2 regions of the Enterococcus sp. AZ126 genome follow, and region 2 is predicted to be linked to the other one. Evidence: a T-box and tRNA genes for the amino acid it is inferred to sense, from the RefSeq annotation. Region 2 holds a T-box; the other holds one or more tRNA genes.

Region 1 (6,862 bases), 2.4 Mb from region 2:
GAGCGAGCGAACTCTCGTTAAGGAACTCGGCAAAATGACCCCGTAACTTCGGGAGAAGGGGTGCTGACTTCGGTCAGCCGCAGTGAATAGGCCCAAGCGACTGTTTATCAAAAACACAGGTCTCTGCAAAATCGAAAGATGAAGTATAGGGGCTGACGCCTGCCCGGTGCTGGAAGGTTAAGAGGATGGGTTAGCTTCGGCGAAGCTCAGAATTGAAGCCCCAGTAAACGGCGGCCGTAACTATAACGGTCCTAAGGTAGCGAAATTCCTTGTCGGGTAAGTTCCGACCCGCACGAAAGGCGTAACGATTTGGGCACTGTCTCAACGAGAGACTCGGTGAAATTTTAGTACCTGTGAAGATGCAGGTTACCCGCGACAGGACGGAAAGACCCCATGGAGCTTTACTGTAGCTTGATATTGAGTGTTTGTACCACATGTACAGGATAGGTAGGAGCCGATGAATCCGGAACGCTAGTTTCGGTGGAGGCGCTGGTGGGATACTACCCTTGTGTTATGAACCCTCTAACCCGCACCACTTATCGTGGTGGGAGACAGTGTCAGGTGGGCAGTTTGACTGGGGCGGTCGCCTCCTAAAGAGTAACGGAGGCGCCCAAAGGTTCCCTCAGAATGGTTGGAAATCATTCGCAGAGTGTAAAGGCAGAAGGGAGCTTGACTGCGAGACTTACAAGTCGAGCAGGGACGAAAGTCGGGCTTAGTGATCCGGTGGTTCCGCATGGAAGGGCCATCGCTCAACGGATAAAAGCTACCCTGGGGATAACAGGCTTATCTCCCCCAAGAGTCCACATCGACGGGGAGGTTTGGCACCTCGATGTCGGCTCGTCGCATCCTGGGGCTGTAGTCGGTCCCAAGGGTTGGGCTGTTCGCCCATTAAAGCGGCACGCGAGCTGGGTTCAGAACGTCGTGAGACAGTTCGGTCCCTATCCGTCGCGGGCGTTGGAAATTTGAGAGGAGCTGTCCTTAGTACGAGAGGACCGGGATGGACTTACCGCTGGTGTACCAGTTGTTCTGCCAAGGGCATTGCTGGGTAGCTATGTAGGGAAGGGATAAACGCTGAAAGCATCTAAGTGTGAAGCCCACCTCAAGATGAGATTTCCCATTTCTTTAAGAAAGTAAGACCCCTGAGAGATGATCAGGTAGATAGGTTGGAAGTGGAAGTGCAGTGATGTACGGAGCGGACCAATACTAATCGGTCGAGGACTTAACCAAAGAAACGAAATAAAAAAGTATATCGGATAGTTTGATTACAACTTCAATCCAGTTTTGAGTGAATAATCACTCAATTGAATAGCAACAACACCCAGTGTGGTGGCGATAGCGAGAAGGATACACCTGTTCCCATGCCGAACACAGAAGTTAAGCTTCTTAGCGCCGATTGTAGTGAAGGGTTTCCCTTTGTGAGAGTAGGACGTCGCCACGCTGATTATTCCGGCATAGCTCAGTTGGTAGTAGCGCATGACTGTTAATCATGATGTCGTAGGTTCGAGTCCTACTGCCGGAGTTTCTTAATATAAGATTCATGAGTATGCTTGCTTCTTTTAACTTTGGAGAGTTGTCCGAGTGGCCGAAGGAGCATGATTGGAAATCATGTAGACGGTTAACGCTGTCTCAAGGGTTCGAATCCCTTACTCTCCGTATTAAGTTTTTATTGGCCCGTTGGTCAAGCGGTTAAGACACCGCCCTTTCACGGCGGTATCACGGGTTCGATTCCCGTACGGGTCATTTATATTTTTTGGAGGTTTAGCTCAGCTGGGAGAGCACCTGCCTTACAAGCAGGGGGTCGGCGGTTCGATCCCGTCAACCTCCATTAAATTACGGTTTGGTAGTTCAGCTGGTTAGAATGCCTGCCTGTCACGCAGGAGGTCGCGGGTTCGAGTCCCGTCCAGACCGTTTATAGTTTTTGGCGCAGTAGCTCAGTTGGTAGAGCAACGGATTGAAGCTCCGTGTGTCGGCAGTTCGATTCTGTCTTGCGCCATTTGGAGGAATAGCGAAGTGGCTAAACGCGACGGACTGTAAATCCGTTCCTTAGGGTTCAGTGGTTCGAATCCACTTTCCTCCATTATTTAGTAGGGATATAGTTAAACGGTATAACTACGGTCTCCAAAACCGTCATTGTGGGTTCGATTCCTACTATCCCTGTTAGCAAGTTTATGGCGATTGTGGTGAAGTGGTTAACACAGCGGATTGTGGTTCCGCCACGCGTGGGTTCGATCCCCATCAGTCGCCCTTAGCTTTAATTTTTATCATATGTTTTATGGCGATTGTGGTGAAGTGGTTAACACAGCGGATTGTGGTTCCGCCACGCGTGGGTTCGATTCCCATCAGTCGCCCTTAGCTTTTAATTTTAATTATTGGGGTATAGCCAAGCGGTAAGGCAACAGGTTTTGATCCTGTCATGCGTTGGTTCGAATCCAGCTACCCCAGTTTTCTCTTTTTGAGAATGTTTAAATTGTAATATGGCGGTATAGCCAAGTGGTAAGGCAGAGGTCTGCAAAACCTTCATCACCGGTTCAAATCCGGTTACCGCCTTGCAAAAATTATTTTATGCCGGCGTGGCGGAATTGGCAGACGCGCTGGACTCAAAATCCTGTGATCTCACGATCGTGCCGGTTCGACCCCGGCCGCCGGTATATGCCAAGCATTAACATATTCTTATGTTAATGCTCTTTTTTTGTTTAAACATTTTGAAGTAATTTTGTATTTTTGTATCTGATTCGTTGATATTTAACTGAGATTGAAGTTAAATTACTTGGTATTGAGAGTAATATGGCTTCATTTTTTCTATCGATTCACTCTTTTTTTAGTAAAACACTTCTTTTCGGAGAGTTGGGGGAGCAACCTTATCGTTAGATGTTTTAGGTGTTGCTGGGTTTCAAATCTATCAAGATTATTTAGTAATTGATAAAATGAATACTCTTAAAAATATGAAAAATGGCTATTTAAAAAATATTCAGACAATGCAGCCGTAAAAGAGCATCATGGAAAGATAACAAATTACTTAGAAATAAAATTTAACTATTAATATTAGAAACACTAAAAAATAAGTATATGTATTGATAGAAGTTAGTAATACTGAAAAATTAAATCGCTCTTATTAATTACCGACTTACGTTAAGTAATAATAATATTTTATAAGTAGAAATTTTTTTATAAAGCGAATGAATGTATTTTTCCTTGGTTGACAACGCTTTATTTTCATGTTTTAATAACAAGAGAAATCAAGATTGTTACTGATTTTTCAGGCTATACTTTATTTCTTTTATTAACATTTAATTAGCTAGCTGATCTAATCTCATTGAGGAGATATTATGGAAGTAAAAAAAGTAATCAATAATAATATTGTGAAGTCACTTGATGCTGACGGTCACGAAGTACTTGTGATGGGTAAAGGTATTGGCTTTAAAAAAAATATCGGCGATGTTATTGAGGATTCTCTTATTGAAAAAATATATACAAGCAATGCCGATTTAAATACAAATAAGCTTACACAGCTGTTAGCAAATGTTCGTTTAGAGCATTTACAGGTTGCTAATGAAATTATTGGATTTGCCAAAGTTTCTTTAGGAAAAAAGCTGAATGAAAATATCTATCTTACGCTAACTGATCATATCGATTATGCAATCGAACGACAAAATAGCGGTCTACCTGTTAGAAACGCACTGCTTTGGGAAATCAAGCGTTTTTATAATCATGAATATTTGATTGGAAAAGAAGCATTGACTATTATTTCCAATCGTCTGGATATAGTGCTACCAGAAGATGAAGCTGGTTTTATTGCATTACATATCGTTAATGCAGAACTAGATTTATCTCAGGTCAGCCAAGTTTCAGAAATGACAAAAGTCATTCAAAAAATCATTAATATTGTTAAATATCATTATAAAACTGATTTGGATGAATACACGCTAAATTATGAACGGTTTATTACGCATTTGAAATTTTTTGTTCAACGTTTATTTAGTGGAATAGAATTAGATAAAGACAAAGATGAAGGTTTCTTATTTATGTTAAAAGAAAAATATCAAGAAGAATATCTTTGTGCACTGAAAATACGCGAGTACATTGGAAAAGAATTTGGTCGTGAATTACAAGAAGACGAGATGATCTATCTCACCATCCATATCAGAAGAATAACCAACAATTAAAGGATTGTTACTGTGAAAGAGCAGGCTATACCTAGGGAAAATCTCTTTGAAATAAGAGGTTTCTTAGGTATTTTTTTGTGTATTTTACTTCGAGTTGTAATTAGATTAGGGGGATGAACGATGAATTATCAAGAATTAGCACAAACAATTATTGAAAAAATCGGTGGAAAACAAAATATCACGGGTTTGACTCATTGTGCTACAAGATTACGCTTTAATTTGAAAAATGAAGGAACAGCAGAAACAGAGGTATTGAAAAATACAGTAGGCGTGATGGGGGTTGTTTCAAAAGGTGGACAATATCAGGTCATTATTGGTAGTGATGTAGGAAGTGTTTATAAAGAAATTTTAAAAGAAGTGCCCGCATTAGATGGAGAACAAGTCGAATCTAATGGGAAGGATGAACGTGGTGCGGCTTCAAAAGTTATTGATACTATTACAGGTATTTTTACACCAATCTTACCAGCGATTACGGCGGCCGGTATGTTAAAAGCTGTTCTGTCTCTTCTAGTTGTCTTTAACGCGATCGACAAAACAGGTCAGACTTATATTATCATTGATTTTATGGCAGATTCTGCTTTTTACTTTTTACCTATTTTGTTAGCAGCGTCATCTGCACAGAAATTTAAAACTAATATGTATTTAGCCATGATGGTTGGTGGAATTTTACTCCATCCAAACTTTGTAGGGATGGTCAATGCAATCAAAGAAGCTGGAGTTGGAAGTATTCATCTATTTGGACTGCCAATTTCTGCGGTAACGTATGGCTCCTCCGTTATTCCGATTATTTTAGCCGTTTGGTTTATGTCTTATGTCGAGCCAATTGCAGATAAAGTGTCACCTAAAGCAATTAAATTTTTTAGTAAACCATTGATTACAATTGCAATTGTCGGTACTGTTTCGTTAGTAGTGGTGGGACCAATCGGGTATTTGATTAGTGATGGTATTTCAAATGGAATCAAAGTATTGGAGAACTTTAGTCCGTGGTTAGTTCCAACGATTATTGGCGCGTTGACACCGTTGTTTGTAGCTACAGGAACTCACTATGGCTTAGTACCTATTGGGATTAACAATCGTATGACAACAGGATATGATAGTGTGATCTATCCAGGTATGTTAGCATCAAACCTTGGACAAGGAGCTGCTTCTTTAGCCGTTGGTGTGAAAAGTAAAAACTCTTCAATCAAACAGGTAGCTGCTTCAGCAGGTCTAACAGGTTTGTTTGGAATTACTGAACCTGCATTGTACGGTGTCAACTTGAAATATAAAACGCCTTTATATGCTGCGATGATTGGTGGCGGAATCGGTGGTTTGTTTATGGGAATCACTCGAGTGAAGAACTTTACTGGTGGTTCACCCGGTTTATTGACACTTCCAAGTTATATTGGAGATGATACCTTGAAACATTTATATATGGCTTGTATCGGAGCTGCAATCAGTATTGTGATTTCTTTTGTAGTCTCATACATTTTATATAAAGATCCAGTAGTAGAAATACCAAAGACTACAATCAATAATAAGGAAGAAAACTCTATTTCTGAAGCAAACACGCTCACAGAGGTCGTTACACCAATAAAAGGTGAAGTAGTAGCCTTGACAGCCGTGGAAGATGGAATGTTTTCAGAGGAAATTTTAGGTAAAGGCTTTGCAATTAAACCAGTTGAAGGTTCAGTTTATGCGCCAGTTTCTGGAATTGTAACAGCAATTTTTGATTCTAAACATGCAATCGGTTTAACCAGCGACTCTGGTGTGGAGTTATTGATACACATTGGCATCGATACGGTTCAATTAAATGGTGAAGGCTATGAATACTTTGTTGATAAAGGACAAAATATTGAAATAGGTGATAAATTAATTGAATTTGACTTAGATAAAATTATTGAAAAAGGCTATAATATAATCACACCCGTTGTTGTAACAAATTCAGCTGATTTTGGTGACATTATTACATTAACCAAAACTTTAGCTAAACCAGGTGAGCAAGTAATGAAAGTCATTCGTTAATTAGGCTTTTATTCAAATAAATTGTTGGAGGTTTTTGATATGGGATTTAGAAAAGACTTTTTATGGGGCGGCGCAACAGCGGCCAATCAATGTGAAGGAGGCTATAATGAAGGAGGCCGAGGCTTAGCTAACGTAGATCTAGCGCCAGTGGGACCAGATCGTTTTCCAGTAATCACTGGAGAGAAGAAAATGTTTGAATTTGATGACGAACATTTTTACCCAGCGCAAAATGCAATCGACATGTATCACCGTTATAAAGAAGATATTGCGTTATTTGGCGAAATGGGCTTTAAAACCTATCGTCTATCGATTGCCTGGAGTCGTATTTTCCCTCTAGGAGACGAAACAGAGCCGAATGAAGAAGGATTGAAGTTCTATGAAGAGTTGTTCAAAGAATGCCATAAACATGGGATAGAGCCTCTTGTAACGATCACACATTTTGATTGTCCGATGCATCTCGTCGAAAAATATGGTGCGTGGCGCAGTCGTGAATTAGTCGGGTTTTATGAAAATCTATGCAACGTCATCTTTAATCGCTACAAAGGCTTAGTAAAATACTGGTTGACGTTCAACGAAATCAACATGATTTTACATGCACCATTTATGGGCGCAGGGCTTTATTTTGAAGAAGGGGAAAACAAAGAACAAGTGAAATACCAAGCAGCTCATCATGAATTATTGGCGAGTGCCATTGC
Region 2 (6,862 bases):
CTAAAGAAGCAAGTGAGGTAGAAGCGATTGATCTGCTAACAAAATTTGGTTTAGGTGGAAAAGAAAAACTATACCCTTATCAATTATCTGGCGGTCAAAAACAACGCGTTGCTCTCGCTCGTGCTCTTGCAATGAAACCAAAAATATTAGGTTATGACGAACCTACCAGTGCTCTTGATCCTGAACTTCGCCAACAAGTCGAAGAGGTTATTTTAACGCTAAAAGCACAAGGTATGACTCAAATCGTCGTCACTCACGATATGAACTTTGCTGAAAATATTGCCGATAACATATTGACAGTGACACCTGTTCAATAGAAAGGACAAGTATATGAAGAAAAAAAGCTATCTATTCCTTACCATAACAGCTTTAGTGGTACTACTGTCAATAGCAGGTTGTGGTAGAAAAAAAACAGATACGGATCAATGGTCACGAATCGATTCGGACAAACGAGTAATCGTTGGTTTAGATGATTCTTTTGTCCCAATGGGCTTTCAAAATAAATCTGGCGAGCTTATCGGATTTGACATTGATTTAGCTCGAGCAGTATTTGACTTATATGATATTACTGTAGACTTCCAACCTATTGATTGGTCTATGAAAGAAAATGAATTGCAAAATCAAACAATCGATCTGATTTGGAATGGTTACTCTAAAAGCGCGGAACGGGAAGAAAAAGTGCTGTTTAGTGATGACTATATGAAAAATGAACAGGTCGTAGTTTCTTTGAAAAAGAATAATATTACTAATTTTTCTGATATGAAAGGAAAAATTTTAGGTGCTCAAAATGGTTCTTCTGGTTATAATAGTTTTGAAGAACAACCTGAAATTTTGAAAGATATTGTTAATGGTCAAACCGCTATTTTATACGATGGATTTAATGAAGCATTTATGGATTTAAAGTCGGGAAGAATTGATGGGTTATTGATCGATCGAGTTTATGCAAATTATTATCTTTCTCATGAAGATAATTTAGCCAATTATTCAATTGTCAGTGGTCGTTTCGAAAGCGAGGCTTTTGCAGTAGGTTTAAGGAAATCTGATAAAGAGTTAGCAGAAAAAATCAACACAGGTTTTGAACAACTTAGAAAATCTGGCAAACTTGCTGAAATTTCTAAAAAATGGTTTGGAGAAGATGTGACGAAATAAAATAACTTATTATAAATAAAATAGTTCTTATTTTGCGTATTCTAAAGTATCGGCTTTCCCAAATTTCGGAACAGGAAGAAGATAAGTTGTCTACAGTTATCTGTTCCCTTCTTGTGGAGCTTTCAATTTCCCTGTTTGAGTATCAGCTGACTACTAAATTCAAGAATTGATCTCCTATTAGGTTGTATTTGCGTAAGAGATATATTTATAAAAATATTTTCTCTACTAAGCAAAAAAATAACGTAAAACTATTACACCAGATAGGGGACCAGAATTTGCGCAATATAACGATTTCAGTAAGTTAAGTGACCTCGATTATAATTTTGCATATCCTGGGTCTTCCTGGCAACGCGGGACAAATGAAAATACAAATAGATTGATACGTGAATACTTACCAAAATGCACTGATATGACACTTGTTTCAGAAGGGTATATTGAATCTGCAATTTATAAATGAAATAATCGACCTAGAAAATGTTTAGGGTGGAAAAAGCCTAATAAAATTTTTTATGATGCATCCTTAATTTTAATTTAACCTACTTTTTTATAGAAGTTGACTATTAAAAATTCTTAAAGGAAAAATAGTTTCCTAATTAATATGTGATAGAAAAATCCTCTATTCCTTAATCGGAATAGAGAGATAATTAAGATTTTCGTTATTTACGATTAGGTGCCACTGCTTCTGATCTAATATGCCAATGTTCTGCTGAAGTCCAAGTAAATTCGGGCATATTTTTCCCGTTATTTTCTTTATAAATTTTTCGTAAAATCACAGCTGTATCATTATTTTGAATATGAACTGTATCGACTCCATTAAAATAATACATTCCTACTCCAGTACCCAGTGGTTTTTTATAAATACATTGCATAGTTATCTCTTCTTCTTTTGTTTGTTCTGGTTTTTCTGTTGTTGTCCCTTCAATCCTGTAACAATCAGTCGGTGGCCCCGCCCGTCCAACCACCTTCAGTAGATGTTTCTGAAATACCATTTGATCCATAGTTACAGTGAATAATCCTACTATGACTTACGAATACTCCTGTATGCCCATTCGCTCCTAAGCTGGTTCCCTTGCCCCCTGATATAAAAATATCACCTCTTCGTGCTTCCGCACGTGAGATAGGTTGTAACAATGAACCATTCAATGCATAAAGAGTTTCGGTGTTTCCAATTGGGTTCCTGCTGGTAGAAAAACTGCATCAACCAAAGCATAATACATAGCTGAACTACAATCATAGCTATACGGACCATAACGATTCGTCATGCTATATGTTACCTTTCCTTGTCTTGCTCGAAACCAGTTTATTAACGATTCAACATTTGCCAAATGGTTCCCTCCTAACATTTATTTTTGTAAGATCTTACAAGGTCGTTGTAGCAAGAATACAGGAAGTGAAACTGTTAATTATCTTTCAAAATTCATTCAATAATCTATGATTTTACTAAGAGTGTTGCACTTAATTTGAAAAATCTAAGAGTAGCCAGAGAACAATTCGGAAAAAAGTAAAAGAAACTTTCAAAAAAACTGAAAATTCAGACATTTAACAATAACAAACTCTTTGGTAACCCTTCTTTATTTGATTTCAGTATAATAGTTTATTGTTAAAAGAAAAAACAAATCCGATTTTGACAATGATCGTCAAAATCGAATTTGTTTTCGTTTTAAGAAAAGACTATTGTTCTACACTCTCTGTTCTTTCAATTAGTGCAGATAAAATAAATTATTTAATTCGCTACAATATTAACCAATTTATCTGGAACAACAATGACCTTACGGACTGTTTTTCCATCAATAAAGGATTGGATTTCTTGTGCAGCTAAAGCTTTTTCTTCTAATTCTTCCTTGCTTAGTCCTCGAGCAATATTCAATTTTGCACGAACTTTTCCATTAACTTGGAAAACAACTTCTACCTCATCTTCAACTAATGCAGCTTCATCATATATCGGCCAAGGTTGATTTGTTAGACTTTCTTCATTGCCTAATATTGCCCACAGTTCTTCTCCAATATGAGGTGCAATTGGTGCTAATAATTGAACAAATCCTTCAATGTATTCATACGGTAAAACATCAATTTTATTTGCTTCGTTCACAAATACCATCAACTGAGAAATTGCTGTATTAAAGTGCAGGTTTTCCATATCTTCTGTTACTTTTTTCACTGTTTGATTATACACTTTAGTCAAACGTCCGTTATTTACAGTTGTAATGCGGTCACGCATTTTATTATTTTCATCTACTATCAAACGCCATACACGATCTAAGAATTTACGGCTGCCTTCAAGTCCATTTTCACTCCAAGCAATAGATGCATCCAGTGGACCCATAAACATTTCATACATTCTTAATGTATCAGCACCATATTTTTCAATAACATCGTCCGGATTTACAACATTTTTCAATGATTTACTCATTTTAGCTGGTGCTTCTTCCAGCTCTTCACCTGTTTCACGATTGATCCAGACTCCATCACGTTTTTCTACCATATTTGTTGGAACTAGTACACCACGGCCATCACGGAAACTTTGACCTAAGATCATTCCTTGATTATACAATTTTTGATAGGGTTCTTTTGTTGGAACAACACCGATATCATATAAGAATTTATGCCAGAAACGCGCATAAAGCAAATGGAGTACAGCGTGTTCGGCTCCACCAATATAAATATCTACTGGTAGCCAGCGTTCTAGCTTTTCATAATTGGCAATTTCATTTTTGTTATGAGGATCGATATAACGTAAATGGTACCATGAACTTCCTGCCCATTGCGGCATAGTATTTGTTTCACGTTTGCCTTTTTTGCCGGTTTCAGGATCGACTACATTGATCCAATCAGTAATATTTGCAAGTGGTGATTCACCCGTCCCACTTGGTTTGATATCATCTGTTTTTGGCAATCTTAATGGTAATTCAGCTTCTGGAACTGTCGTTGTTGTTCCATCTTCCCAATGGATCACAGGAATTGGCTCACCCCAGTATCGTTGACGAGAAAATAACCAATCACGCAAGCGATAACTAACTTCTTTTTTTCCTACTTTGTTTTCTTCTAGCCATTCATTTATTTTAGTGATTGCTTCTTCCTTATTTAAACCATCTAAAAATTCAGAATTGATGTGTACTCCATCACCTGTAAACGCTTCTTTTTCAACATTTCCACCTTCTAATACTGGAATAATCTCAATATTGAATGCTTTAGCGAATTCATAGTCACGCTCATCATGAGCAGGAACAGCCATAATTGCCCCGGTTCCATAAGATGCCAGTACATAATCTGAAATCCAGATCGGGATTTCAGCGCCATTTACCGGATTTACCGCGTAAGCCCCAGTAAAGACACCTGTTTTTTCTTTGGCTAAATCTGTCCGATTTAAATCTGATTTTTTTGAAGCCGCATCGATATAAGCTTCTACAGCATTTTTTTGCTCTGACGTAGTAATATTTTTCACCAACTCTAATTCAGGTGCTAAAACTGTGTATGTTGCCCCAAATAATGTATCTGGGCGAGTCGTGAATACCGTAAATTCGTCTTTTGATCCTGCTACTTTAAAGGTAACGTTCGCTCCCTCAGAACGTCCAATCCAGTTACGCTGCATATCTTTGATACTCTCCGGCCAATCAACTAAATCTAGATCATCCAGTAAGCGATCTGCATAAGCCGTAATTTTCAGCATCCATTGACGCATCGGTTTTCTGATAACATCATAGCCACCACGTTCACTTTTCCCATCAATAACTTCTTCATTTGAAATCACTGTGCCAAGTTCTGGTACCCAGTTGACTGCCACTTCTGCTTCGTATGCTAAGCCATGCTCATATAATTTTGTAAAAATCCATTGAGTCCATTTATAATATTCTGGATCTGTTGTATTGATCTCACGATTCCAATCATAACTGAAACCTAACGAATTGATTTGACGTTTAAATGTTTCGATATTTTTTTTCGTAAATTCTGCTGGATCGTTTCCAGTATCTAACGCATATTGTTCAGCTGGTAATCCAAATGCGTCCCACCCCATCGGATGCAGTACACTATATCCTTGACTTCTTTTCATTCGAGACAAAATATCTGTTGCTGTGTACCCTTCTGGATGACCTACGTGCAGACCTTGTCCTGATGGGTAAGGGAACATATCCAAGGCATAAAATTTTTCTTTATTTGAATCATCGTGTGTTGTAAAACTATTGTGCTTTGCCCAATATTTTTGCCATTTTTTCTCAATTTGTTTGTGATCGTAACTCACGTTTTTTTCCTCCTATTTAAATAACTTATTATTGATATTGTTTGTCTTGCATTTTTCTTAGAGTCATTCCTTACTTTTGAATGGTTTCAATAGTAAGGTAACTTCTTTCCTTCTGGTCGACAAGTTTTATTCAGCTTTTGCTGTGGCATAGCTGATCACAGTACTTCAGTTCTTAGAAATTGATGAGATCAAAGCAAAGTGACGTGATGAACAAAAAAAAGTCCTACAGGAAAAAGTTCCTATAGGACGTGCAATCGACAACGTGGTACCACCTAAATTTACTTGTATAACTACAAGCCTCAACGTTGTAACGGCCGCCACCGATTTTACTTAATAAAGTTCAGAAGATCATCTAATTATTAACTGTCACTCATCTTCATCAAATAAATGCAAAGAGCATTCCTTTATTCGTTCAGTAAAATAACTCAAAGGCGAGTTCGAAAGCTTCTGCACGTATTTTCACCAACCATACGCTCTCTAAAACATGGTTCTTTCTACTATTCCTTTTCACTGTTTGTATATCTGTCATGTGCTATTATACTACCAAAGATTCCCATCAATTTCAATTGTTTTATTTAACTTTCAATTTTTGACCGATATAAATTGTATCGCTAGATAAACTGTTCAATTGTTTGATTCTTTGGACGCTTGTTCCATATTTTTGAGAAAGTCCCCATAAAGTATCTCCACTTTTTACAGTATATGAACTTGCTGATTGACTACCTCCTTGATTTCCTGATGAACTAGCTGATCCTCCCTGACCTTTCTTCACAACTAAACGTTGACCTGGATAAATGATGTCCCCGCTTAAATTGTTCCACTGGCGCAAGTTAGCAATACTTATGCCATTTGCATTGGCAATTACCCATAGAGAATCTCCTGATTTTACAGTGTAGTGCCCAGTAGCTGTTCCAGTATTATTTGAACCACCCGTATTTCCTGTTGAACCACTATTACCAGCACTTGAGTTCCCTCCGCTAGCATTTGATCCTTTTTTTACAATCAGTTTTTGACCTGGATAAATGATATCTCCATTTAAATTATTCCATTGGCGCAGATTCGCAATACTTATGCCGTTTGCATTGGCGATTACCCATAATGAGTCCCCCGATTTTACCGTATAGTAAGAATTTGAGGCTCCTGCATTGCCTGAACCACCTGTATTTCCAGTTGAACCGCCTGTATTCCCACCAGTGTTGCCGCCTGTATTCCCTGAACTTTTTTTCACAATCAGTTTTTGACCTGGATAAATGATATCTCCACTTAAATTATTCCATTGACGCAGATTCGCAATACTTATGCCGTTTGCATTGGCGATTGCCCATAACGAGTCCCCTGATTTTACTGTGTAGTATGAATTTGACGTTCCTGCATTGCCTGAACCACCTGTATTTCCAGTTGAACCGCCTGTATTCCCACCAGTGTTGCCGCCTGTATTCCCTGAACTTTTTTTCACAATCAGTTTTTGACCTGGAT

What was found. A T-box is a leader RNA that pairs with one kind of tRNA and senses whether it is charged. The one in region 2 lies ahead of leuS (leucine--tRNA ligase), so its partner is inferred to be a tRNA-Leu.
Region 1: it has a tRNA-Leu gene. The T-box ahead of leuS (leucine--tRNA ligase) is inferred to sense a tRNA for this amino acid. The anticodon was not compared.

The regions. Positions count from the first base shown of each region.
Region 1 covers NZ_JBIOSB010000001.1:483,241-490,102, reverse strand. Annotated here, with positions in the region: rRNA gene IGI43_RS02410 (23S ribosomal RNA) at 1-1,227, shown strand, start outside; rRNA gene rrf (5S ribosomal RNA) at 1,323-1,438, shown strand; tRNA gene IGI43_RS02400 (tRNA-Asn) at 1,446-1,519, shown strand; tRNA gene IGI43_RS02395 (tRNA-Ser) at 1,565-1,653, shown strand; tRNA gene IGI43_RS02390 (tRNA-Glu) at 1,669-1,740, shown strand; tRNA gene IGI43_RS02385 (tRNA-Val) at 1,753-1,825, shown strand; tRNA gene IGI43_RS02380 (tRNA-Asp) at 1,835-1,908, shown strand; tRNA gene IGI43_RS02375 (tRNA-Phe) at 1,921-1,993, shown strand; tRNA gene IGI43_RS02370 (tRNA-Tyr) at 1,997-2,077, shown strand; tRNA gene IGI43_RS02365 (tRNA-Trp) at 2,087-2,157, shown strand; tRNA gene IGI43_RS02360 (tRNA-His) at 2,172-2,244, shown strand; tRNA gene IGI43_RS02355 (tRNA-His) at 2,276-2,348, shown strand; tRNA gene IGI43_RS02350 (tRNA-Gln) at 2,371-2,442, shown strand; tRNA gene IGI43_RS02345 (tRNA-Cys) at 2,477-2,547, shown strand; tRNA gene IGI43_RS02340 (tRNA-Leu) at 2,565-2,648, shown strand; gene licT (BglG family transcription antiterminator LicT) at 3,327-4,163, shown strand; gene IGI43_RS02330 (beta-glucoside-specific PTS transporter subunit IIABC) at 4,284-6,167, shown strand; gene IGI43_RS02325 (6-phospho-beta-glucosidase) at 6,207-6,862, shown strand, end outside.
Region 2 covers NZ_JBIOSB010000001.1:2,878,179-2,885,040, reverse strand. Annotated here, with positions in the region: gene IGI43_RS13605 (amino acid ABC transporter ATP-binding protein) at 1-317, shown strand, start outside; gene IGI43_RS13600 (amino acid ABC transporter substrate-binding protein) at 331-1,149, shown strand; gene IGI43_RS13595 (hypothetical protein) at 1,400-1,606, shown strand; gene IGI43_RS13590 (hypothetical protein) at 1,806-2,138, opposite strand; gene IGI43_RS13585 (peptidoglycan amidohydrolase family protein) at 2,083-2,280, opposite strand; gene IGI43_RS13580 (peptidoglycan amidohydrolase family protein) at 2,289-2,474, opposite strand; gene leuS (leucine--tRNA ligase) at 2,873-5,386, opposite strand; T-box leader at 5,626-5,906, opposite strand; gene IGI43_RS13570 (LysM peptidoglycan-binding domain-containing protein) at 5,958-6,862, opposite strand, start outside.